DNA from 2 places in the Streptomyces sp. NPDC091416 genome. Region 2 is predicted to be linked to the other one. Evidence: predicted binding sites of a transcription regulator. Region 2 holds the regulator's gene; the other holds the start of a gene.
What was found. Region 2 encodes HrcA, which represses chaperone genes, less so after heat shock. Its sites were predicted from a motif close to TTNGCACTCNGNNNNNCNGAGTGCNAA; they were not measured.

Region 1 (10,383 bases), on a different contig from region 2:
CCAGGCCGCACGGGCCGTGGCGGCCAAGAAGTGGGGCCTGGCGAGCACCCCGCTGGCTCCGCCGGCGCCGCCCGCCGTCAAGCCGCACCTCACCACCCGCAAGGGCTTCGAGGTCGAGGGCGGCGACGCCTCGCTGCCGCCGGTCTTCACCACGGTTCCCACGGACAAGAAGATCGTCTTCCTGACGATGGACGACGGGGACGACAAGGACCCCGAGCTGCTGAAGATGATGTCGGAGCTGAACATCCCGTACAGCGCCTTCCTCAGCGACTACCTGGTCCGCGACGACTACGCGTACTTCAAGGAGGCCCAGGTCCGCGGCGTCGTCCTCGGCAACCACACGCTGAACCACCGCTACATGCCCGGTCTCTCGCACGACGAGCAGCAGCGGGAGATCTGCGACCAGCAGGACATCATCGAGCAGCAGTACGGCGAGCGCCCCCGGCTCTTCCGGCCGCCGTACGGCAACTACAACGGCGACACCCTGCGGATCGCCAAGTCCTGCGGCATCACGGCCGTGCCGCTGTGGGCGGCGGAGGCCTTCCCCGACCACATGGAGTGGCGGGAGGAGGACCAGGACCTGCATCCCGGCGACATCATCCTCACGCACTTCCGGGGCAAGAAGGACTGGAAGGGCAGCATGCCCGACATGATCCGCAATGTCATGAAGGTCATCACGGACAAGGGTTACGCCGTGGCCCGCCTGGAGGACTACGTATGAGAAGGGCGCACCGGCTGCTGGCCGGACTGCTGACCGCCGGTGCGCTCCTGACCGCCTCCGCCGGCTGCGCGCAGTCGGTGGACCCGATCGAGCGGCTGGGCCGCAAGGCGGCCCAGCACGTGCGCCCCTCGCCGGGCGACCGGGCGCGGCCCGCGGCGGTGCGCGGTGACCACGGGGCGCCGGGGGCGATGGTCGTCGTCGCCTGCGGCCGCCCCGCGGCGGGCGGCGCCGGAACGCGCCCGCCGGTCCACTGGTGGCCGGAGCGGCCGGGGGAGTACGGCGGCGAGGCCGCGGGCGCGGGGTGTGCGAGGCGGTAGCCGCTGTGCCACGCCATGAGCGTCAGGACGCACGGCACGCCCGCGGCGAGCGGCGGGACGACGCCCGCCGCGGCAGGCCGGGCACCAGGTCCGGACGGCCGGCCGCGAGCGGGCCCGGCCGAGGGTTCCCCGGTCCGGCGGGTCGCGCGGGCATGAGACCAGCGCCGTACGGAACGGCACGGACGGTCCCCGCGTTGTCCCTGTGGTGACCGGAGCGCCGTGCGGGCGCGGCCGTACGAGGAGGAGGACGGCCCCGGACGCCACGTGGGGCGTGAATTGGCACTCCGCTTGACCGAGTGCTAATCGCGGTCATAGTCTCAGTGCTGGCACTCCCCACTGGAGAGTGCCAGCAGTTCTGTGCGACCGGCAGGTCCGGCACCCGCGACGACGGGCCCACCTGGTCGCCACCCCAAAGACTGATAACCCCGTGAGATCTCCGAAGGGGGAGACCGGATCGTGTCGACCAGCACCAAGGTTGCGATCAAGCCGCTCGAGGACCGCATTGTGGTCCAGCCGCTCGACGCCGAGCAGACCACGGCCTCCGGCCTGGTCATTCCGGACACGGCGAAGGAGAAGCCCCAGGAGGGCGTCGTCCTGGCCGTGGGCCCGGGCCGCTTCGAGAACGGCGAGCGCCTTCCGCTCGACGTCAAGACCGGCGATGTCGTGCTGTACAGCAAGTACGGCGGCACCGAGGTGAAGTACAACGGCGAGGAGTACCTCGTCCTCTCGGCTCGCGACGTGCTCGCGATCATCGAGAAGTAATTCACTTAACGTTTGCTTCTGTTCTGCGCCCCTGGCCCCCTGCGAAATAACTAGCCGGGCGGCAGGGGCGCAGTTCTTGTTTTGAGAGGACAGTTCAGCTCCATGGCGAAGATCCTGAAGTTCGACGAGGACGCCCGTCGCGCCCTCGAGCGCGGCGTCAACAAGCTTGCCGACACGGTGAAGGTGACGATCGGTCCCAAGGGCCGCAACGTCGTCATCGACAAGAAGTTCGGTGCGCCCACCATCACCAACGACGGTGTCACCATCGCGCGCGAGGTCGAGCTGGACGACCCGTACGAGAACCTCGGTGCCCAGCTGGTGAAGGAGGTCGCGACCAAGACCAACGACGTAGCCGGTGACGGTACGACCACCGCCACCGTCCTGGCCCAGGCGCTCGTCCGCGAGGGCCTGCGCAACGTGGCCGCGGGCGCGTCCCCGGCCGCCCTGAAGAAGGGCATCGACGCCGCGGTCAAGGCCGTGTCCGAGGAGCTCCTCGCGACCGCCCGCCCGATCGAGGACAAGTCCGACATCGCCGCCGTGGCCGCGCTCTCCGCGCAGGACACCCAGGTCGGCGAGCTCATCGCGGACGCGATGGACAAGGTCGGCAAGGACGGTGTCATCACCGTCGAGGAGTCCAACACCTTCGGTCTGGACCTCGACTTCACCGAGGGCATGGCCTTCGACAAGGGCTACCTGTCCCCGTACATGGTGACCGACCAGGAGCGTATGGAGGCCGTCCTCGACGACCCGTACATCCTGATCCACCAGGGCAAGATCGGCTCGATCCAGGAGCTGCTGCCGCTTCTGGAGAAGGTCATCCAGGCCGGTGCCTCCAAGCCGCTGCTGATCATCGCCGAGGACGTCGAGGGCGAGGCCCTGTCGACCCTGGTCGTCAACAAGATCCGTGGCACCTTCAACGCCGTCGCGGTGAAGGCCCCGGGCTTCGGTGACCGCCGCAAGGCCATGCTCGGCGACATCGCCACCCTCACCGGTGCGACCGTCATCGCCGAGGAGGTCGGCCTCAAGCTCGACCAGGCCGGTCTGGACGTGCTGGGCACCGCCCGCCGCGTGACCGTCTCCAAGGACGACACCACCATCGTCGACGGTGGCGGCAAGTCCGACGAGGTCGCCGGCCGCGTCAACCAGATCAAGGCCGAGATCGAGTCCACGGACTCCGACTGGGACCGCGAGAAGCTCCAGGAGCGCCTGGCGAAGCTGGCCGGCGGTGTCTGCGTGATCCGCGTCGGTGCTGCCACCGAGGTCGAGCTCAAGGAGAAGAAGCACCGTCTGGAGGACGCCATCTCCGCGACCCGCGCCGCGGTCGAGGAGGGCATCGTCTCCGGTGGTGGCTCCGCCATCGTCCACGCCGTCAAGGTCCTGGAGGACAACCTCGGCAAGACCGGCGACGAGGCCACCGGTGTCGCGGTCGTGCGCCGCGCCGCCGTCGAGCCGCTCCGCTGGATCGCCGAGAACGCGGGCCTCGAGGGCTACGTCATCACCTCGAAGGTCTCCGAGCTCGACAAGGGCCAGGGCTTCAACGCCGCGACCGGCGAGTACGGCGACCTGGTGAAGGCCGGCGTCATCGACCCGGTCAAGGTCACCCGCTCCGCCCTGGAGAACGCCGCGTCCATCGCGTCGCTGCTGCTCACGACCGAGACCCTGGTCGTCGAGAAGCCGGCCGAGGAAGAGGCCGAGGCCGGTCACGGCCACGGTCACTCGCACTAGCGTGTAGCTGTCCCGCGCAAGCGGTGAGGCCCGGTACCCCGCGAGGGGTACCGGGCCTTTCGCTGGTCCGGCCGGCCCCGGCCCTCCCCCTGCCCGGCCGACGAGGCCGGAGTCGGCCGCCCAGACAGACCACCCAGACAGACCGCCCAGACAGACCGCCCAGGCAGACCGCTCAGGCAGACCCGGGCAGACCGCCCAGGCAGACCGGGCCGGCCGGACGGGCCCGGACCCCGGCTCCATCACGGCCGTGGGCTGCGCTGACCACCGCTCACTGGGGTCCGTACTTGCGGCCCGTCCTGGAGGTGACTCCTCCGAGCAGGCCGCGCGGCGTCACCTTCACCAGACCCATCAGGGCCTTGTACCGCGCGTCCGGGATCGAGAGCGACTTCCCGCGCGCCAGGTCCGCCAGCGCCGCCGACACGAGCTTGTCGGCGTCGAGCCACATCCAGCCGGGGATGTTGCCGGTGCCCATTCCGGCCCGCTCATGGAACTCCGTCCTTACGAAGCCCGGGCAGAGCGCCATCATCCGTACCCCCGAACCGGCCAGGTCCTTCGCCGCGCCCTGGGTGAACTGCACGACCCACGCCTTGGACGCCCCGTACGTACCGCGCGGCAGGAAGGCGGCCACGGAGGCCACGTTCACGATGCCGCCCCTGCCCCGCTCCTTCATCCCGGCCGCGGCCGCCGAGGTCAGCCGCAGGACCGCCTCGCAGTGCACCTTCAGCATCGTCAGTTCGTCCGCCATGGGGACCTCGAGGAACTGCCCCTTGTTGCCGAACCCGGCGTTGTTGACCAGGAGATCGACCGACTGCCTACGGTCCGTCAGCCTGCTCTCCACCGCGGCGATCCCGTCGTCCGCGGACAGATCCGCCGTCAGCACCTCGGCCTCGATGCCGTGCCGGTCGTGCAGTTCGGTGGCCTGTTCCCGCAGCCGGCCGGTGTCGCGGGCCACCAGCACGAGGTTGTGCCCCTCGGCCGCGAGGCGCCGCGCGAAGGCGGCCCCGATGCCCGCGGTCGCGCCCGTAATCAGTGCAGTCGTCATACGCCGCACGTTAGTGCCCCGCGTGGGCCTTCGGACGACCCGCCTGCCCGCCCGGCACCACGACCACGAACTGCCCCATCATCCCGTGGTCCTCATGGGCCGGCAGATGGCAGTGGTACATGTACGGAGTATCCGGATCGGCCGGTCCGTCGAACCGCAGCGCGATCTTCACCGTGGTGCCCACCGGGATCGCGACCGTGTCCTTCCGGCCCCGCAGAGCGGGCTCCGGTTCCCGGCCGTTCACCTCCAGCACCCTGAACTGCACGTCGTGGACGTGGAAGTTGTGCGTCATGTCGCCGCCGTTGCGCAGCGTCCACGTCTCCGTCGTACCCCGCACCACGGTCTCGTCGATCCGGTCCATGGCCATCGGCTCTCCGTTGATGCCCGACCTGCGCAGCTCGAAGAAGCGCCCGTGCACCGCGTCCCCGCCGTCGGGCAGCTCCGGTTCACCCAGCCTGCCGGGCAGCGCGGGCGACGGGCGCAGCCGGTGCGCGGCGCGCAGTTCCAGCACGTCGAAGGAGTCGTCGCCCCCGTTGAACCGCTTCTCCCAGCCGTCGCCGCCGCGCCACGGGTAGCTGCGCAGCACGGTCCGCTCGTCCGGCCGCATCCGGACGACGACCTCGGCACGCTCGCCGGGGGAGAGCTGGATCCGGTCCATCGCCGCCGGTTTCTCCAGCAGCCCGCCATCGGTCCCGATCAGGTCGAAGGCGCGGTCGTCGTCGAAGCCGAAGGTGTAGATGCGCGCGGTGGACGCGTTCAGCAGCCGCAGCCGTACGAGTTCGTCGCCGACCTCCCGGTACGGGTCGAGCGTGCCGTTCACCATCGTCCGCCTGCCGAGGAAGCCGGTGTTGGCCAGGAAGGCGTGGCCGTGGTCGAAGCGCGCCCCGTCGAAGGTGACGTCCTGCACGATGACCGGAAGGTCGTCCACGCCGTACTTCTTCGGGAGTGCCAACCGCCGTGAGCGCGCGTCGTCGACCAGGAACATCCCGGCGAGGCCGCGCTGCACGTGCTGTTCGGTCGCCCCGTGCGGATGCGGGTGGTACCAGAGCGTGGCGGCCGGCTGGTCGACCTTCCACCGCGGGGTCCACGTGCCGCCCGCCGCCACCATCTGATGCGGGCCGCCGTCCATCGCGGCGGGCAGGTGCATGCCGTGCCAGTGCACGGTGGAGGCCTCGTCGAGGCCGTTGCGCACCCGCACCTCGACCTGCTCACCGCGCTCCGCGCGCAGCGTCGGTCCCAGATAGCTGCCGTTGAAGCCCCAGGTCGGTGTCGGGCGGCCGGCCAGGAACTCCGTCTCGCCCGACCGCATCCGCAGATCGAAGACCCGGGTGCCGTCCGGCTCCACGGTCGACGAGGCCAGCGGCGGAACGGCCATCCGCCGGCTGAAACGGACCTTCCCCACGGTGCTGACGTCCGCCCCGGTCCACAGCCAGGCGAACCCGCCGCCGATCGCCGCCACCAGCACGCCCAGCACCACCGCCGACGTGATGAGCACCCGCCTCAACCGCCGTCGTCCCCCGGTCTTCTCCATGCCCCTCAGGCTCGCGCCGGGAGCGGGCCCGGCACATGGGGAGGAACCCTGGCAGGTCCCTGACCGTCCCCGTAGGGCGTGTGCGGGGTCCGCGTCAGGACGCCGTGAGCTCCTGCGCGTACGCACGCGCCTTCCGCAGCGCCTCGGGGGCCAGCGCCTCGCCGGCCGGAAGCAGCAGCGGCAGCAGATCGCGCCGCGTGGTCACGGCCCGGAACTGCAGCTCCACCGTCACCTCGTGGTCCGGCCGGTGCACGATCTCGACCGGGTCGCCGGCCCTGATGCTGCCCGGCGTGATCACCCGGAGGTACGCCCCGGGCGCCGCCGCCTGCGTGAACCGCCTGACCCAGCGCGCCTCGTCCAGGTGGCCCGCGAACGTACGGCACGGAATCCGGCCGGAGGCGACCTCGAGGACCAGCTCCGCGCCGATCCGCCAGCGCTCGCCGATCAGCGCACCACTGACCGCCAGCCCGTGCGTGGTCAGGTTCTCGCCGAACGAACCGTTGGCCAGCGGCCGCCCCAGCTCCTGCTCCCACGCGTCGAGGTCCTCGCGGGCGAAGGCGTACACGGCCTGGTGCGAGCCGCCGTGGTGGCGCAGGTCGCCGATCGTGTCCCCGGCCAGACCGCTGCCGCCCTCACCCCGGGGACCCGGGTCGCAGACCCGTACGAGCCCCTCGACGGGGCGCTTGTCGATCCCGGTCATGCCGCCCGGGGCGTCGGTGTAGGGCGCCGCCGTCGGACGGCCCGCGTTCACGGTCAGTACGGTCTTCGCAGTCATGCCCGAACGGTAGCGAGTTCTGGCTCAAAGCTGTACGCGAACATTTCGCAGTGGATCCAAGCATCCCTTATGTTGGAAGGGTGATCGAAGCCCGTCATCTCCGAGTCCTGCGCGCCGTGGCCGGTACCGGCTCCTTCTCCGCCGCCGCCCGCGAGCTCGGCTGCACCCAGCCCGCCGTGAGTCAGCAGATGAAGGCGCTGGAAGCCTCGGCGGGCACCACCCTGCTCATCCGCACCGGACGGGAGATGCGGCTGACGCAGGCCGGTGAGGCGCTCGTGCGCCACGCCTCGGGCATCCTCGCCGGGCTCACCGCCGCCGAGGAGGAGGTCGCCGCGATCGCCGGTCTGCGGGCCGGCCGGGTGCGGCTGGTCTCCTTCCCCAGTGGCAGCTCCACCCTGGTCCCGGGCGCCCTCGCGGCGCTCCGGGCGGCCCACCCCGGCACCCGGGTCTCCCTGGTCGAGGCCGAGCCGCCGCGTTCCGTGGAGATGCTGCGCGACGGCGACTGCGACATCGCGCTGGCCTTCAGGTACGGCACCCAGGGCGCCGAGTGGGACGACCTGGTGGTGCGGCCCCTGCTCACCGACCGGCTGATCGGTCTCGTTCCCGAGGGGCACTCCTTCGCAGGCCGGGACGAGGTGGGTATCGGCGAACTCGCCGGGGAGCCGTGGATCGCCGGCTGTCCGCGCTGCCGCCGGCAACTGGTCGAGGTCTGCGAGGCGTCCGGCTTCACCCCGCGGATCGACTTCGCCACCGACGACTACCCGGCGGTGATCGGCCTGGTCGGCGCCGGACTCGGGGTCGCCGTCCTGCCGGCGCTCGCGATCGAGTCGGTACGCCCCCGGGGGGCCAGGACCGTGACGGTGGAGCCCGCCATCGAGCGCGAGATCGTCGCGCTGACCCTGCCCGACCTGGCGCAGGTCCCGGCCGTGGCGGCCACTTTGGACCAGTTGTCGCTGGCGGCCGCCCGCTGAGCGGTCCGCCGCGCCGGCCCCTGTGCGCCCACGGTGTCGGCCGTGGGTGTCGGCCGTGGGTGTCGGCCGTGAGTGTCGGCCGTGAGTGTCGGCCGTGAGTGAGGAAACGTTTCTGCCTTGATGGGGCGCGGCGGACTCAGCCGTGCCCGGGCGGGGACGAGGGTGCCGCCGCGCTGATCAGCCTGTTGCGGGCCCGGCCCATGAGCTCCTCGCGTTCGTCCTCGGTCAGTCCTCCCCACACCCCGTAGGGCTCGCGTACCGCCAGTGCGTGGGCGGCGCACTCGGCGCGTACCGGGCAGCGCATGCAGACCTCTTTGGCGGAGGTCTCGCGGGCGCTCCGGGCGGCTCCGCGTTCCCCCTCGGGGTGGAAGAACAGCGAGCTGTCGACGCCTCGGCAGGCCGCCAGCAGCTGCCAGTCCCACAGATCGGCGTTGGGTCCGGGAAGGCGGGAGAAATCTGCCATTGCTTGTCCCCTCGAAACCGTGCTGAGTCGGAAACGTCGTGGTCGTGCGTCGTCCGTGCCCATGACCGTACATCTACGGTGTTAGTAGATGTAAATATGACTGATTGCGAATCTAGCCACAGACACCAGTAAAAGGGAAGAAAACCCGCTAAATGGGGCATAAGTTCATGGAAAGTTTTCGGTTGACGGCTGAACGACCCGTGGCGCTCTCCTCCGTGCTCGGTCCCTCACGTAGAGTGCCGAACCCGTTCGTCCGACCCGTAACTCTTTCGAGTGACCATCGTTGAGAGGGCGGAGGCGGTTGACGGAGAAAGCGATCGGGCAGGTGTCCGAGAGTGTCAACCGCACAGGTGACGACTTGTAACAGCCTGGAGGCACAAGGTGACGCGCATCAGCTGCGGAGGGCGGTCATGACATCCGTTCTCGTCTGCGACGATTCCCCGCTTGCCCGAGAAGCACTCCGTCGCGCGGTCGCGACCGTGCCCGGCGTCGAACGTGTGACGACGGCGGCCAACGGGGAGGAAGTCCTCCGCCGCTGGGGCGCCGACCGTTCGGATCTGATTCTCATGGACGTACGCATGCCCGGTCTGGGCGGTGTGGAGACGGTCCGTCGACTGCTCTCCGCCGACCCCGGGGCCCGGATCATCATGCTGACCGTCGCCGAGGACCTGGACGGGGTCGCGCTGGCGGTCGCCGCCGGGGCCCGCGGATACCTGCACAAGGACGCCTCCCGGGCGGAGCTGCGGGCGACCGTCACCCAGGCCCTGGCGGATCCGACGTGGCGGCTCGCCCCGCGCCGGCTGCGCTCGGCCGAGATGGGCGCGGCGCCCACGCTCACGGCGCGTGAGATCCAGGTGCTCGAAGGCATGAGCCACGGCCGTTCCAACGCGGAGATCGGCCGTGAGCTGTTCCTCTCCGAGGACACGGTGAAGACGCACGCCAGGCGCCTGTTCAAGAAGCTCGGAGCCTCGGACCGGGCGCACGCGGTGGCGCTCGGCTTCCGCTGGGGCCTGGTCCGCTGAGAGCCGGCCGTGACCGGCCACCACCCCCGTCCCCGTCCGCTCGCGGGCGGACGGGGCGACCCCGCGCGAGCGGTGCGGAGCCGGGTCGTGTCCATGGACGCGACCCGCTCGTACGCCGCCCGTGCAACCCGCCGCCCCGGCGGCATGTGACGCTTCCCGGCCGATGACGCATCCTTGAGACGTGGAGTTCCTCGGGAACGATTCGGTCGAGCGGAAGGGGAGGGCGCAGGACATGACTTCCGGCGCACCCGCTCATAACGCTTCAGTGCACAACTACGGACGCGGTGCCGCGGATGACGCGGCGCCGGGGCACCATGGTCCGATGCGCGAGGACGGAACGACGGCGATCGGTGCCCTGGTGCATCGTGCCGTCGAGGGCGACGCGCAGGCCACCCACGATCTGCTGGCCCACGTCCACCCCCTCGCCCTGCGCTACTGCAGGTCCCGGCTGAACCGGCTGCCCGGTGATGCCCGTCACTTCGTGGAGGACCTGGCGCAGGAGGTCTGTGTCGCGGTGCTGATGGCGCTGCCGCGGTACAAGGACACCGGCAGGCCCTTCGAAGCCTTCGTCTTCGCCATCGCGGGCCACAAGGTGGCCGACCTCCAGCGGGCCGCGATGCGGCACCCGGGATCGACCGCGGTGCCCTCCGACGAGATGCCGGAGCGGCCGGACGACTCGCTCGGGCCCGAGGAGCGGGCGCTCCTCAGCAGCGATGCCGCCTGGGCCAAGAAGCTCCTCGCCAACCTTCCGGAGAACCAGCGCGAGCTGCTGGTCCTGCGGGTCGCCGTCGGGCTCACCGCGGAGGAGACCGGACAGATGCTCGGGATGTCGCCGGGCGCCGTCCGGGTCGCCCAGCACCGCGCACTCAGCCGGCTGCGGGCGCTCGCGGAACAGTGAGCCGGGCCTCCGGCGCCACGAAAAGATGCCGTAGGAAGCTACAGAACCTCCAGGTGATCTTGCTCGTGGAATGAGACACCGCTTGAGGCCGTTAGCATGGACATCCGCACCGATCAAGGCCATTTGGGGAAGGTGTCATGACTGCAAACGTCGACG
Region 2 (10,383 bases):
CGAGATCACCACGGAGGCCAACCCGGAGTCGGTCGGCCCGGACTACCTGGCCGAGCTGCGCGAGGGCGGCTTCAACCGGATCTCGTTCGGGATGCAGAGCGCCCGGAAGCACGTCCTGAAGATCCTCGACCGCACCCACACCCCCGGCCGGCCCGAGGCCTGTGTCGCCGAGGCGAGGGCGGCAGGCTTCGAGCACGTCAACCTCGACCTGATCTACGGCACCCCCGGCGAGTCCGACGACGACTGGCGCGCCTCCCTCGACGCGGCGATCGGCGCCGGGCCCGACCACGTGTCGGCGTACGCCCTGATCGTCGAGGAGGGCACCCAGCTGGCCCGCCGGATCAAGCGCGGCGAGATCCCGATGACGGACGACGACGCGCACGCCGACCGGTACCTCATCGCGGACGAGGCGATGGCCGCGGCCGGCTTCTCCTGGTACGAGGTGTCGAACTGGGCCCGGACGCCGGAGGGCCGCTGCCTGCACAACGAGCTGTACTGGCGCGGGGCCGACTGGTGGGGCGCCGGACCGGGCGCGCACAGCCACGTCGGCGGCGTGCGCTGGTGGAACGTGAAGCACCCGGGGGCGTACGCGCAGGCGCTGGCCGAAGGGCGCTCGCCCGGCGCGGGCCGCGAGATCCTTTCCGCGGAGGACCGGCGCGTCGAGCGCATCCTGCTGGAGCTGCGGCTCGTCGACGGCTGCCCGCTGTCGCTGCTCGCCCCGGCCGGGCTGGTGGCGGCCGGGCGGGCGGTGTCGGACGGGCTGCTGGAGCCAGGGTCGTACGGGGAGGGCCGGGCGGTGCTGACGCTGCGGGGGCGGTTGCTGGCGGATGCGGTGGTGCGGGACCTGGTGGACTGAGGGGCGGGGCGCCTGCGGCGGGCGGCGTGCGGCGTCCCTGCGGCGTCCCCCGTGCGGCGGGAGCGCGGGGCGCGGGGCCGCCTGCGGCGGGCTAGTCCCCTCCCCGCCCCTTCCCTGAACCGGGGCTCTGCCCCGGACCCCGCTCCTCAAGCTCCGGAGGGGCTGGGAGTGGGGGCTCCGCTCCTCAAGCGCCGGAGGGGCTGGGAGTGGGTGCTCCGCCCCGGGCCCCGCTCCTCAAGCGCCGGAGGCTGGGAGTGGGTGCTCCGGCCCGGACCCCGCTCCTCAAGCGCCGGAGGGGCTGGGAGTGGGCCGGGGTCGAAGTGCGTCGGGGGCGGGGGCTGGGAGTGGGGGTTCCGCCCCGGGCTCCGCTCCTCCCTCAGTCGGAGGGCGCCGTCACGAAGTCGATCAGTTCCTCCACCCGGCCCAGCAGCTCCGGCTCCAGGTCCCGGTAGGAGCGGACCGTCGACAGGATCCGCTGCCAGGCCGCACCCGTGTTCTCCGGCCACCCCAGCGACCGGCACACGCCCGTCTTCCAGTCCTGGCCGCGCGGGACCACCGGCCAGCCGGGGATGCCGACGGACGACGGCTTCACCGCCTCCCACACGTCGATGTAGGGGTGGCCGACCACCAGCACGTTCCCGTCGGAGATCTGTGCCGCGATCCGGGACTCCTTGGAGCCCGGCACGAGATGGTCGACCAGCACTCCGAGCCGCGCGTCCGGGCCCGGTGAGAACTCGCGCACGATCGCGGGGAGGTCGTCGATGCCCTCCAGGTACTCCACGACGACGCCCTCGATGCGCAGGTCGTCGCCCCAGACCCGCTCCACCAGCTCGGCGTCGTGCCGGCCCTCCACGTAGATGCGCCCGGCCCGGGCCACCCGGGCCCGCGCGCCGGGAACGGCCACCGAGCCGGAGGCCGTACGGGCGGGGCGGACCGGGCCGCCCGCCGACGGGCGCACCAGCGTGACGACCCGGCCCTCCAGCAGGAAGCCGCGCGGAGCCATCGGGAAGACCCGGTGCTTGCCGAAGCGGTCCTCCAGGGTCACCGTCGGGCCCTCGGCCGTCTTCTCGCACCGGATCACCGCACCGCAGAAGCCGCTGGCGACGTCCTCCACGACCAGATCGGGCTCGGCGGGCACCTCGGGGGCGGGGGCGGATTTCTTCCACGGCGGGGTCAGGTCCGGCTGGTAGCTGCGCATCGGATGACGATAAGGCGGGAGCGGCTCACGACACGCCGAACCGGGCAGCCAGCTGATCGCGCTGGGCCCGTACGAACGCCGCGTCCACGACGGCCCCGTGCCCCGGCACGTACAGCGCGTCCTCGCCGCCCAGCGCCAGCAGCCGGTCCAGCGCCGCCGGCCAGTGCGCGGGGAACGCGTCCGGGCCCGCCTGCGGGTCACCGGACTCCTCGACCAGGTCGCCGCAGAACACGACCGCGGGCGAGCCGGAGAGGCCGGGGACCAGCACCGCGAGATCGTGGCCGCTGTGCCCCGGGCCCGCGTTCACGAGCAGCACCTCACGCCCGCCGCCCAGGTCGAGCGTCCATTCGGCGCGCACCTCGTGATGCGGCGCCACCAGCACGTCGGCGGACTCGGCCGCGTCGTGTTCGGGCAGCCCGTGCCGCACCGCGTCGGCGTGCAGCTCGTCCGCCCCGCGCCGCAGCAGACCGGCCAGGCCCCCGGCGCCGTACACCTGTGCCCCGGCGAAGGCCGCCGTGCCGAGCACGTGATCGAAATGGGGGTGGCTGAGTGCGATATGTGTCACCCTCCGGCCCAGCAGGGCCTGCGCCTGGCCGCGTACCTCGGCCGCTTCGCGGAGTGACGAACCGGTGTCGCAGAGCAGCACACCGTCGGTCCCCGCCACCAGCGCGACCGTTGCATCCCACACCGGAAGGCGTCGTCGGCCCACTCCGTGTCCGAGTCGCTCCCAGCCGAACTCTTCCCAAGAGGCGTCCATACGGCGACGCTATCGGCAACGACCTGCGCAGTCTCGCGGTAGCGTGGCCGGTCGCCCTTGCTAGGGGACCACCCCGTCGCCGTACACTGGCCGGGGTATTGCTGGCACTCGTACGCACAGAGTGCCAGGGACAGACCAGGGAACGGCCCGAGAACCACCGAGGTACACAGCTGGAGGTGTGCGCGATGCTCAGCGAACGCAGACTCGAAGTGCTGCGCGCCATCGTCCAGGACTATGTCGGCACCGAGGAGCCCGTCGGCTCCAAGGCGCTCACGGAACGGCACAAGCTGGGGGTCTCCCCGGCCACCGTCCGCAACGACATGGCGGTGCTGGAGGACGAGGGCTTCATCGCCCAGCCGCACACCAGCGCGGGACGCATCCCGACGGACAAGGGGTACCGGCTCTTCGTCGACAAGCTCGCGGGCGTCAAGCCCCTGTCGTCGCCGGAGCGCCGTGCCATTCAGAATTTCCTCGACGGCGCGGTCGACCTCGACGATGTCGTGGGTCGCACCGTACGGCTGCTCGCGCAGCTGACCCGGCAGGTCGCCGTCGTGCAGTACCCCTCACTGACCCGCTCGACGGTGCGGCACGTGGAACTGCTGTCCCTGGCCCCCGCCCGGCTGATGCTCGTGCTGATCACGGACACCGGCCGGGTCGAACAGCGGCTGGTCGACTGCCCCGCGCCGTTCGGCGAGACCTCTCTCGCCGATCTGCGGGCCCGGCTCAACAGCCGGGTCGTGGGACGCCGTTTCGCGGACGTTCCGCAGCTGGTGCAGGACCTGCCGGAATCCTTCGAGAGCGAGGACCGGGGAACCGTGTCCACCGTGCTCTCGATCCTCCTCGAATGCCTCGTCGAGGAGACGGAGGAGCGGCTGATGATCGGCGGCACCTCCAACCTCACCCGTTTCGGGCACGACTTCCCTGTGATGATCCGGCCGGTGCTGGAGGCATTGGAGGAGCAGGTCGTGCTGCTGAAGCTGCTCGGTGAGGCCAAGGACTCGGGCATGACCGTACGTATCGGGCACGAGAACGCCCACGAAGGGCTCAACTCCACGTCCGTCGTCGCGGTCGGCTACGGTTCGGGCGACGAGGCAGTCGCCAAACTCGGCGTGGTCGGACCGACCCGCATGGACTACCCCGGAACGATGGGAGCGGTACGCGCAGTGGCACGTTACGTCGGACAGATCCTGGCGGAGTCGTAAGTGGCCACGGACTACTACGCCGTACTCGGCGTGCGCCGCGACGCTTCGCAGGACGAGATCAAGAAGGCATTCCGGAGGCTCGCCCGCGAGCTGCACCCGGATGTGAACCCCGATCCGAAGACCCAGGAGCGGTTCAAGGAGATCAACGCCGCTTACGAGGTGTTGTCGGACGCTCAGAAGAAGCAGGTCTACGACCTCGGCGGCGACCCGCTGTCCGCCTCCGGAGGCGGTGGCGCGGGCGGATTCGGACAGGGCGGCTTCGGCAACTTCTCCGACATCATGGACGCGTTCTTCGGTACGTCGTCGCAGCGCGGACCCCGTTCGCGCACGCGCCGCGGCCAGGACGCCATGATCCGGCTGGAGATCGACCTCTCCGAGTCGGCCTTCGGCACGACGAAGGACATCCAGGTCGACACGGCCGTCGTCTGTACGACCTGTAGTGGCGAGGGCGCCGCACCCGGCACCTCCGCCCAGACCTGTGACATGTGCCGCGGCCGCGGCGAGGTCTCCCAGGTCACCCGGTCGTTCCTCGGCCAGGTCATGACCTCGCGGCCCTGTCCCCAGTGCCAGGGCTTCGGCACGGTCGTGCCGACGCCGTGCCCGGAGTGCGCCGGTGACGGCCGCATCCGTTCGCGGCGCACGCTCACGGTGAAGATCCCCGCCGGTGTCGACAACGGCACCCGCATCCAGCTCGCGGGCGAGGGCGAGGTCGGCCCCGGCGGCGGTCCGGCCGGCGACCTCTACGTGGAGATCCACGAGCTGCCGCACGCCGTCTTCCAGCGGCGCGGCGACGATCTGCACTGCACGGTCACCATCCCCATGACGGCGGCGGCCCTCGGCACCAAGGTGCCGCTGGAGACGCTCGACGGACTGGAGGAGGTCGACATCCGGCCGGGCACCCAGTCCGGCCAGTCCGTCCCGCTGCACGGGCGTGGCATCACGCACCTGCGGGGCGGCGGTCGCGGTGACCTGATCGTGCACGTCGAGGTGGTGACCCCGACGAAGATGGACCCGGAGCAGGAGCGCCTGCTGCGCGAGCTGGCGAAGCTGCGCGGCGAGGAGCGGCCCACCGGCCAGTTCCAGCCCGGGCAGCAGGGCCTGTTCTCGCGGCTGAAGGACGCGTTCAACGGCCGCTAGTCCCACAGGATGACGTCGTACGGGCCCGGTTTCCGGGCCCGTACCGCATTGCGGACAAAAGGCTGCAGCGGGGTGCGCATCGTGGGCCGGGGATGACATGACACGATGCGGTCATGTCATCCGCGTTGACCGATCTCTGCCGGTTTCCGATCGTGCAGGCCCCGATGGCGGGCGGAACCTCCTGTCCGCAGCTCGTCGCGGCCGTAGCCGAGGCCGGAGGGCTCGGCTTCCTGGCCGCGGGGTACAAAACCGCGGACGGCATGTACAACGAGATCAAGCAGGTCCGCGGGCTCACCGGGCAGCCCTTCGGCGTCAACCTCTTCATGCCGCAGCCGAACCTCGCCGACCCGGCCGCCGTCGAGGTGTACCGGCACCAGCTCGCGGGAGAGACCTCCTGGTACGACACCCCGCTCGGTGACAGCGACACCTCCGGCGACGACGGCTTCGACGCCAAGGTCGCCATCCTGCTGGAGGACCCCGTCCCGGTCGTCTCCTTCACGTTCGGCTGCCCCTCCCGCGACACCCTCGACGCGTTCGCCGCGGCGGGCACGTACACCGTCGTCACCGTCACCTCGCCCGAGGAGGCCCAAGCCGCCCAGTGGGCGGGCGCCGACGCCGTCTGCGCCCAGGGCGTCGAGGCGGGCGGCCACCAGTCCACGTTCCGCGACGACCCGCAGGCCGACGGGGCCGGAACCGGGCTGCTCAGCCTGGTGACCCAGGTCCGCGAGACCGTGCAGATACCGGTCATCGCCGCGGGCGGCCTGATGCGCGGCTCCCAGATCGCCGCGGTACTGGCCGCGGGCGCCGATGCCGCGCAGCTCGGCACCGCCTTCCTGGTCTGCCCCGAGTCCGGCGCCCACCTGCTGCACAAACAGGCCCTGACCAACCCGCTGTTCGTCCGCACCACCCTGACCCGGGCCTTCTCCGGCCGCCCGGCCCGCGGCCTGGTCAACCGCTTCGTGCGCGAGCACGGACCGTACGCCCCCGCCGCCTACCCGCAGGTGCACCACCTGACCTCCGGGCTGCGCAAGGCGGCGGCCAGGGCCGGGGACGCGCAGGGCATGGCACTGTGGGCGGGGCAGGGACACCGGATGGCACGCGAGCTGCCCGCGGGCCGGCTGGTCAGGCTGCTCGCCGAGGAACTGGACGCCGCACGGACGGCACTGAGCACAAGGAGCACGCAGTGACGGCACCCGTCTTCGTCGTCGACCGGATGCCGCAGGGGCCCGGGTTCGTCCTGGAAGGCCCCGAGGGCCGGCACGCGGTCTCGGTGAAGCGCCTGCGCGCCGGTGAGGACGTCGTCCTGACGGACGGCCAGGGGCGCTGGGCCGAGGGCGTCGTGATGGCGGCCGAGGGCAAGGACCGGCTGGTGATCACCGATCTGGAGTCCGTCCACGAGGAACCCCGCCCCGGCGTCCGCATCACCGTCGTCCAGGCGCTGCCCAAGGGGGACCGGGGCGAACTCGCCGTCGAGACGATGACGGAGACCGGCGCCGACGCGATCGTGCCGTGGCAGGCCGCGCGCTGCATCACCCAGTGGAAGGGCGACCGCGGCCTCAAGTCCCTGGCGAAGTGGCGCAGTACGGCCCGTGAGGCCGGCAAGCAGTCGCGCCGGGTCCGCTTCCCGGACGTGGCGGACGCGATGACGACCAAGCAGGTTGCCGCGTTTTTGGCCACGGCCGATTTCGCGGCCGTGCTGCACGAGGACCGGGACCATGACAGCGAGCCGCTGGCCACGGTCGCGCTGCCCGATGAGGGTGAGATCGTGCTGGTCGTAGGTCCCGAAGGAGGCGTGTCGCCCGACGAGTTGGCCGTCTTCGCCGCCGCCGGCGCCCGGACCTGCCGGCTCGGGCCGACTGTGCTGCGCACCTCCACGGCGGGTACCGCGGCGACGGCGCTGCTGCTGGGGCGCACGGGCCGCTGGTCGTAGGGCCGTTGCTCCGGGGCGGTTGTGGCCGCAAGCGGTCTACCGCTGGGCGAGGAGTGGTGGGAAGCTGCCCTTATGGGGACATCAAGGGCATGGGGTCGCCGGGCGGCCCGTCGCTTTCCGGCCGCGGTCTGCCTCGCGGTCACCGCCGTCGCGGGCCTGACCGCCTGCGAGCCCGCGGACGGGCTGAACACCGCGTCCATCGCCGTGACCACGGACCGCACCGCCACCCGCGCCCTGGAGCACGAAGGCGTCGACGTGCAGTGGCTGACCTGCTCGGCGAACGCCGGCGAGGACAGCGCGAAGCCGTCGTCCGCACGGGCCGGTTCGGCCACCGCCTCCACGCGCCGCGTAGCCGACGTCGACTGCCGGGGCCGGACGAAGGACGCCCGGGACATCACGGTCGCCGGTGAGGTCCGGCAGGCGGTCGACGGCCGGTGCGTGCGGGGCGACCTGACCGCGAAGGCCGACGGCCGGACGGTGTTCCGGGCCAGCCTGCTCGGCAACTGCGACGCGCCGCCCTCGACTCCCGCGCCCGGCAGCGGCAGCGGCGGGAACGGCGGCGGGGGAGGCGCCCGGCCCACGGTCACCGTGACCGTCACGGTCACCGAACAGCCCCGCGGCAAATGAGCGCGCCCGCCGGGCAACCGGACCGTCCCGCCCGCCTCTTGACGAACCCTTTGCGTGTGCCGGACACCGACCGTACGGCGTACTCCGGCCAACTCCGTTCCGCAGGCCACAGCCGCGGCCTAGGCTGATCGTCGTGACACAGCCTTCCTACCTCCGGTACCCCCATGTCCAGGGCGACTCGATCGCCTTCACCGCCGAGGACGACGTCTGGCTCGCGCCGCTCGACGGCGGCCGGGCCTGGCGGGTCAGCGCCGACAACCGCCCCGTCACCCAGCCCCGGATATCTCCCGACGGCACCCTCGTCGCCTGGACGTCCACCCGGGACGGGGCACCCGAGGTGCATCTCGCGCCCGCCGACGGCGGCCCCTCCCGGCGGCTGACCCACTGGGGCGACGCACGGACCGCCGTACGGGGCTGGACGCCCGACGGCGACGTGCTGGTCACCAGCACCCAGGGCCAGGTCTCGCTCCGGCGCTCCTGGGCCCGCGCCGTCCCGGTCGACGGCAGTCCCGCACGGACCCTGCCGTACGGGCCGGTCGGCTCCCTCGCGTACGGTCCCGGCGACCGGGTCCTGCTGCTCTCGGCCACGATGGGGCGCGAGGCGGCCACCTGGAAGCGCTACCGGGGCGGTACGGCCGGCAAGCTCTGGATCGCGGCCGAGGGCGACCCGGCGGAGTTCGTACGCGTCCACGAGGAGCTCGACGGCAACATCGAGTGCCCGATGTGGGTCGGCGACCGCATCGCCTTCCTCTCCGACCACGAAGGCGTCGGCGCGCTGTACTCCTCGCTCCCCGACGGCACCGGCCTGCGCCGGCACACCGGCGTCGAAGGCTTCTACGCCCGGCACGCCACCACCGACGGCACCCGCGTCGCCTACGCGTCCGCCGGTGAACTGTGGCTCCTGGACAGCCTGGAGAGCGACGCGCCGCGCCGCCTCGACATCCGGCTCGGCGGCCAGCGCGCGGACCTCCAGCCGCACCCCGTGCACGCCGGCAGCCACCTGAACACCGCGTCGCCCGACCGCACCGGCCGCGGCAGCGCCGTCGGCTCCCGCGGCGCCGTCCACTGGGTCACCCACCGCGAGGGCCCGGCCCGCGCGCTGGCCGTCGAACCCGGCGTACGGGCCAGGCTGCCGCACACCTTCCAGGCCGAGGGCGACCAGCACGTCGTCTGGGTCACCGACGCCGAGGGCGACGACGCGCTGGAGTGCGCACCCGCCACCGGGACCGGCCCCGGCGCCGTACCCCGCCGCCTCGCCGCGGGCCGGCTCGGCCGGGTCCTCGACCTGGTCCCCGCGCCCGACGGCAGCCGCTTCGCCGTCGCCGCGCACGACGGGCGCGTCCTCGTCGTGGAGCGGGAGAGCGGCGAGGTCCACGAGGTCGACCGCAGCGAGCACGGCGACGCCTCCGGCCTCGTCTTCTCGCCCGACTCCGCCTGGCTCGCCTGGTCGCATCCCGGCCCCGAACCGCTCAGCCAGCTCAAGCTCGCGCACCTCGCCGACCTGTCGGTCTCCGAGGCCACCCCGCTGCGCTTCCGGGACTTCGCACCCGCGTTCACGACCGACGGCAAGCACCTGGCGTTCCTCTCCGAGCGGGCCTTCGACCCGATCTACGACACCCACGTCTTCGACATGGCGTTCATCGGCGCCTGCCGGCCGCACCTGCTGACGCTCGCCGCGACCACACCCTCCCCGTTCGGACCGCAGCTGCACGGCCGCCCGACCGAGAAGGAGAAGGGCGGCGACGGCGAGGACAACCCCACGGCGCTGCCCGTCACCCGCATCGACCTGGACGGCCTCGCCGACCGGATCGTGCCGCTGCCCGTCGAGGCCGCCAGCTACTCCTCGCTGCGGGCCGCGAAGGACGGGCTGCTGTGGCTGCGCCACCCGGTGACCGGCGTGCTCGGCACGAGCGCCGCCACCCCCGACGCGCACGGCCCCGAGACCGCCCTGGAGCGGTACGACCTGGAGAAGCTGCGCTGCGAGGAACTGGCCTCCGATGTCAGCCGGTTCGCCGTCAGCGGCGACGGCAGGCGCCTCGTCCTGCACAGCCACGGCAAACTGCGCGTCGTCCCGTCCGACAGCCGGGTGTCCGCGAGCTCCGACGACGACGGGGACGACGGCAACGTCACCGTCGACCTCTCCCGCGTCCGCCGCACCCTGGACCCGGCCGCCGAATGGCGCCAGATGTACGACGAGGCCGGCCGCATCATGCGGGACAACTTCTGGCGCCCCGACATGGCCGGCATCGACTGGGACGGCGTCCTGGACCGCTACCGGCCCGTCCTGGAGCGCGTCGCCACCCACGACGACCTCGTCGACCTCCTGTGGGAGGTCCAGGGCGAACTCGGCACCTCGCACGCCTATGTGACCCCGCCCGGCGGCTGGCGCGACGACTCCGCGCGGCAGGGACTGCTCGGCGCCGACCTCTCCCGCGACGACGACGGGAGCTGGCGCATCGACCGCATCCTGCCGTCCGAGACCTCCGACCCGGCCGCCCGCGCGCCGCTCGCCGCACCCGGCGTCGCCATCCGTACGGGTGACGCGATCACGGCCGTCGACGGCCACCCCGTCGACCCGCTCACGGGCCCCGCGCCGCTGCTCACCGGCTCGGCCGGCAAGCCCGTCGAGCTGACCGTCTCGCCGGTCGACGGCGGCGATCCGCGCCACGTCGTCGT

Region 1: groES (co-chaperone GroES) is a predicted target of HrcA. The motif match lies at 1,315-1,341, and genes of this name have one in related genera.

Annotation. Positions count from the first base shown of each region.
Region 1 covers NZ_JBIVTU010000001.1:861,198-871,580, reverse strand. The annotation lists gene ACIQMX_RS03710 (polysaccharide deacetylase family protein) at 1-721, shown strand, start outside; gene ACIQMX_RS03705 (hypothetical protein) at 718-1,038, shown strand; gene groES (co-chaperone GroES) at 1,492-1,800, shown strand; gene groL (chaperonin GroEL) at 1,903-3,525, shown strand; gene ACIQMX_RS03690 (SDR family oxidoreductase) at 3,794-4,567, opposite strand; gene ACIQMX_RS03685 (multicopper oxidase family protein) at 4,578-6,098, opposite strand; gene ACIQMX_RS03680 (MOSC domain-containing protein) at 6,193-6,873, opposite strand; gene ACIQMX_RS03675 (LysR family transcriptional regulator) at 6,954-7,844, shown strand; gene ACIQMX_RS03670 (WhiB family transcriptional regulator) at 7,981-8,307, opposite strand; gene ACIQMX_RS03665 (response regulator transcription factor) at 8,718-9,329, shown strand; gene ACIQMX_RS03660 (sigma-70 family RNA polymerase sigma factor) at 9,652-10,227, shown strand; gene guaB (IMP dehydrogenase) at 10,365-10,383, shown strand, end outside.
Region 2 covers NZ_JBIVTU010000002.1:333,356-343,738, reverse strand. The annotation lists gene hemW (radical SAM family heme chaperone HemW) at 1-856, shown strand, start outside; gene ACIQMX_RS08465 (DUF3097 domain-containing protein) at 1,233-2,054, opposite strand; gene ACIQMX_RS08460 (MBL fold metallo-hydrolase) at 2,080-2,811, opposite strand; gene hrcA (heat-inducible transcriptional repressor HrcA) at 2,997-4,013, shown strand; gene dnaJ (molecular chaperone DnaJ) at 4,014-5,150, shown strand; gene ACIQMX_RS08445 (nitronate monooxygenase) at 5,264-6,337, shown strand; gene ACIQMX_RS08440 (16S rRNA (uracil(1498)-N(3))-methyltransferase) at 6,334-7,080, shown strand; gene ACIQMX_RS08435 (hypothetical protein) at 7,153-7,707, shown strand; gene ACIQMX_RS08430 (S41 family peptidase) at 7,841-10,383, shown strand, end outside.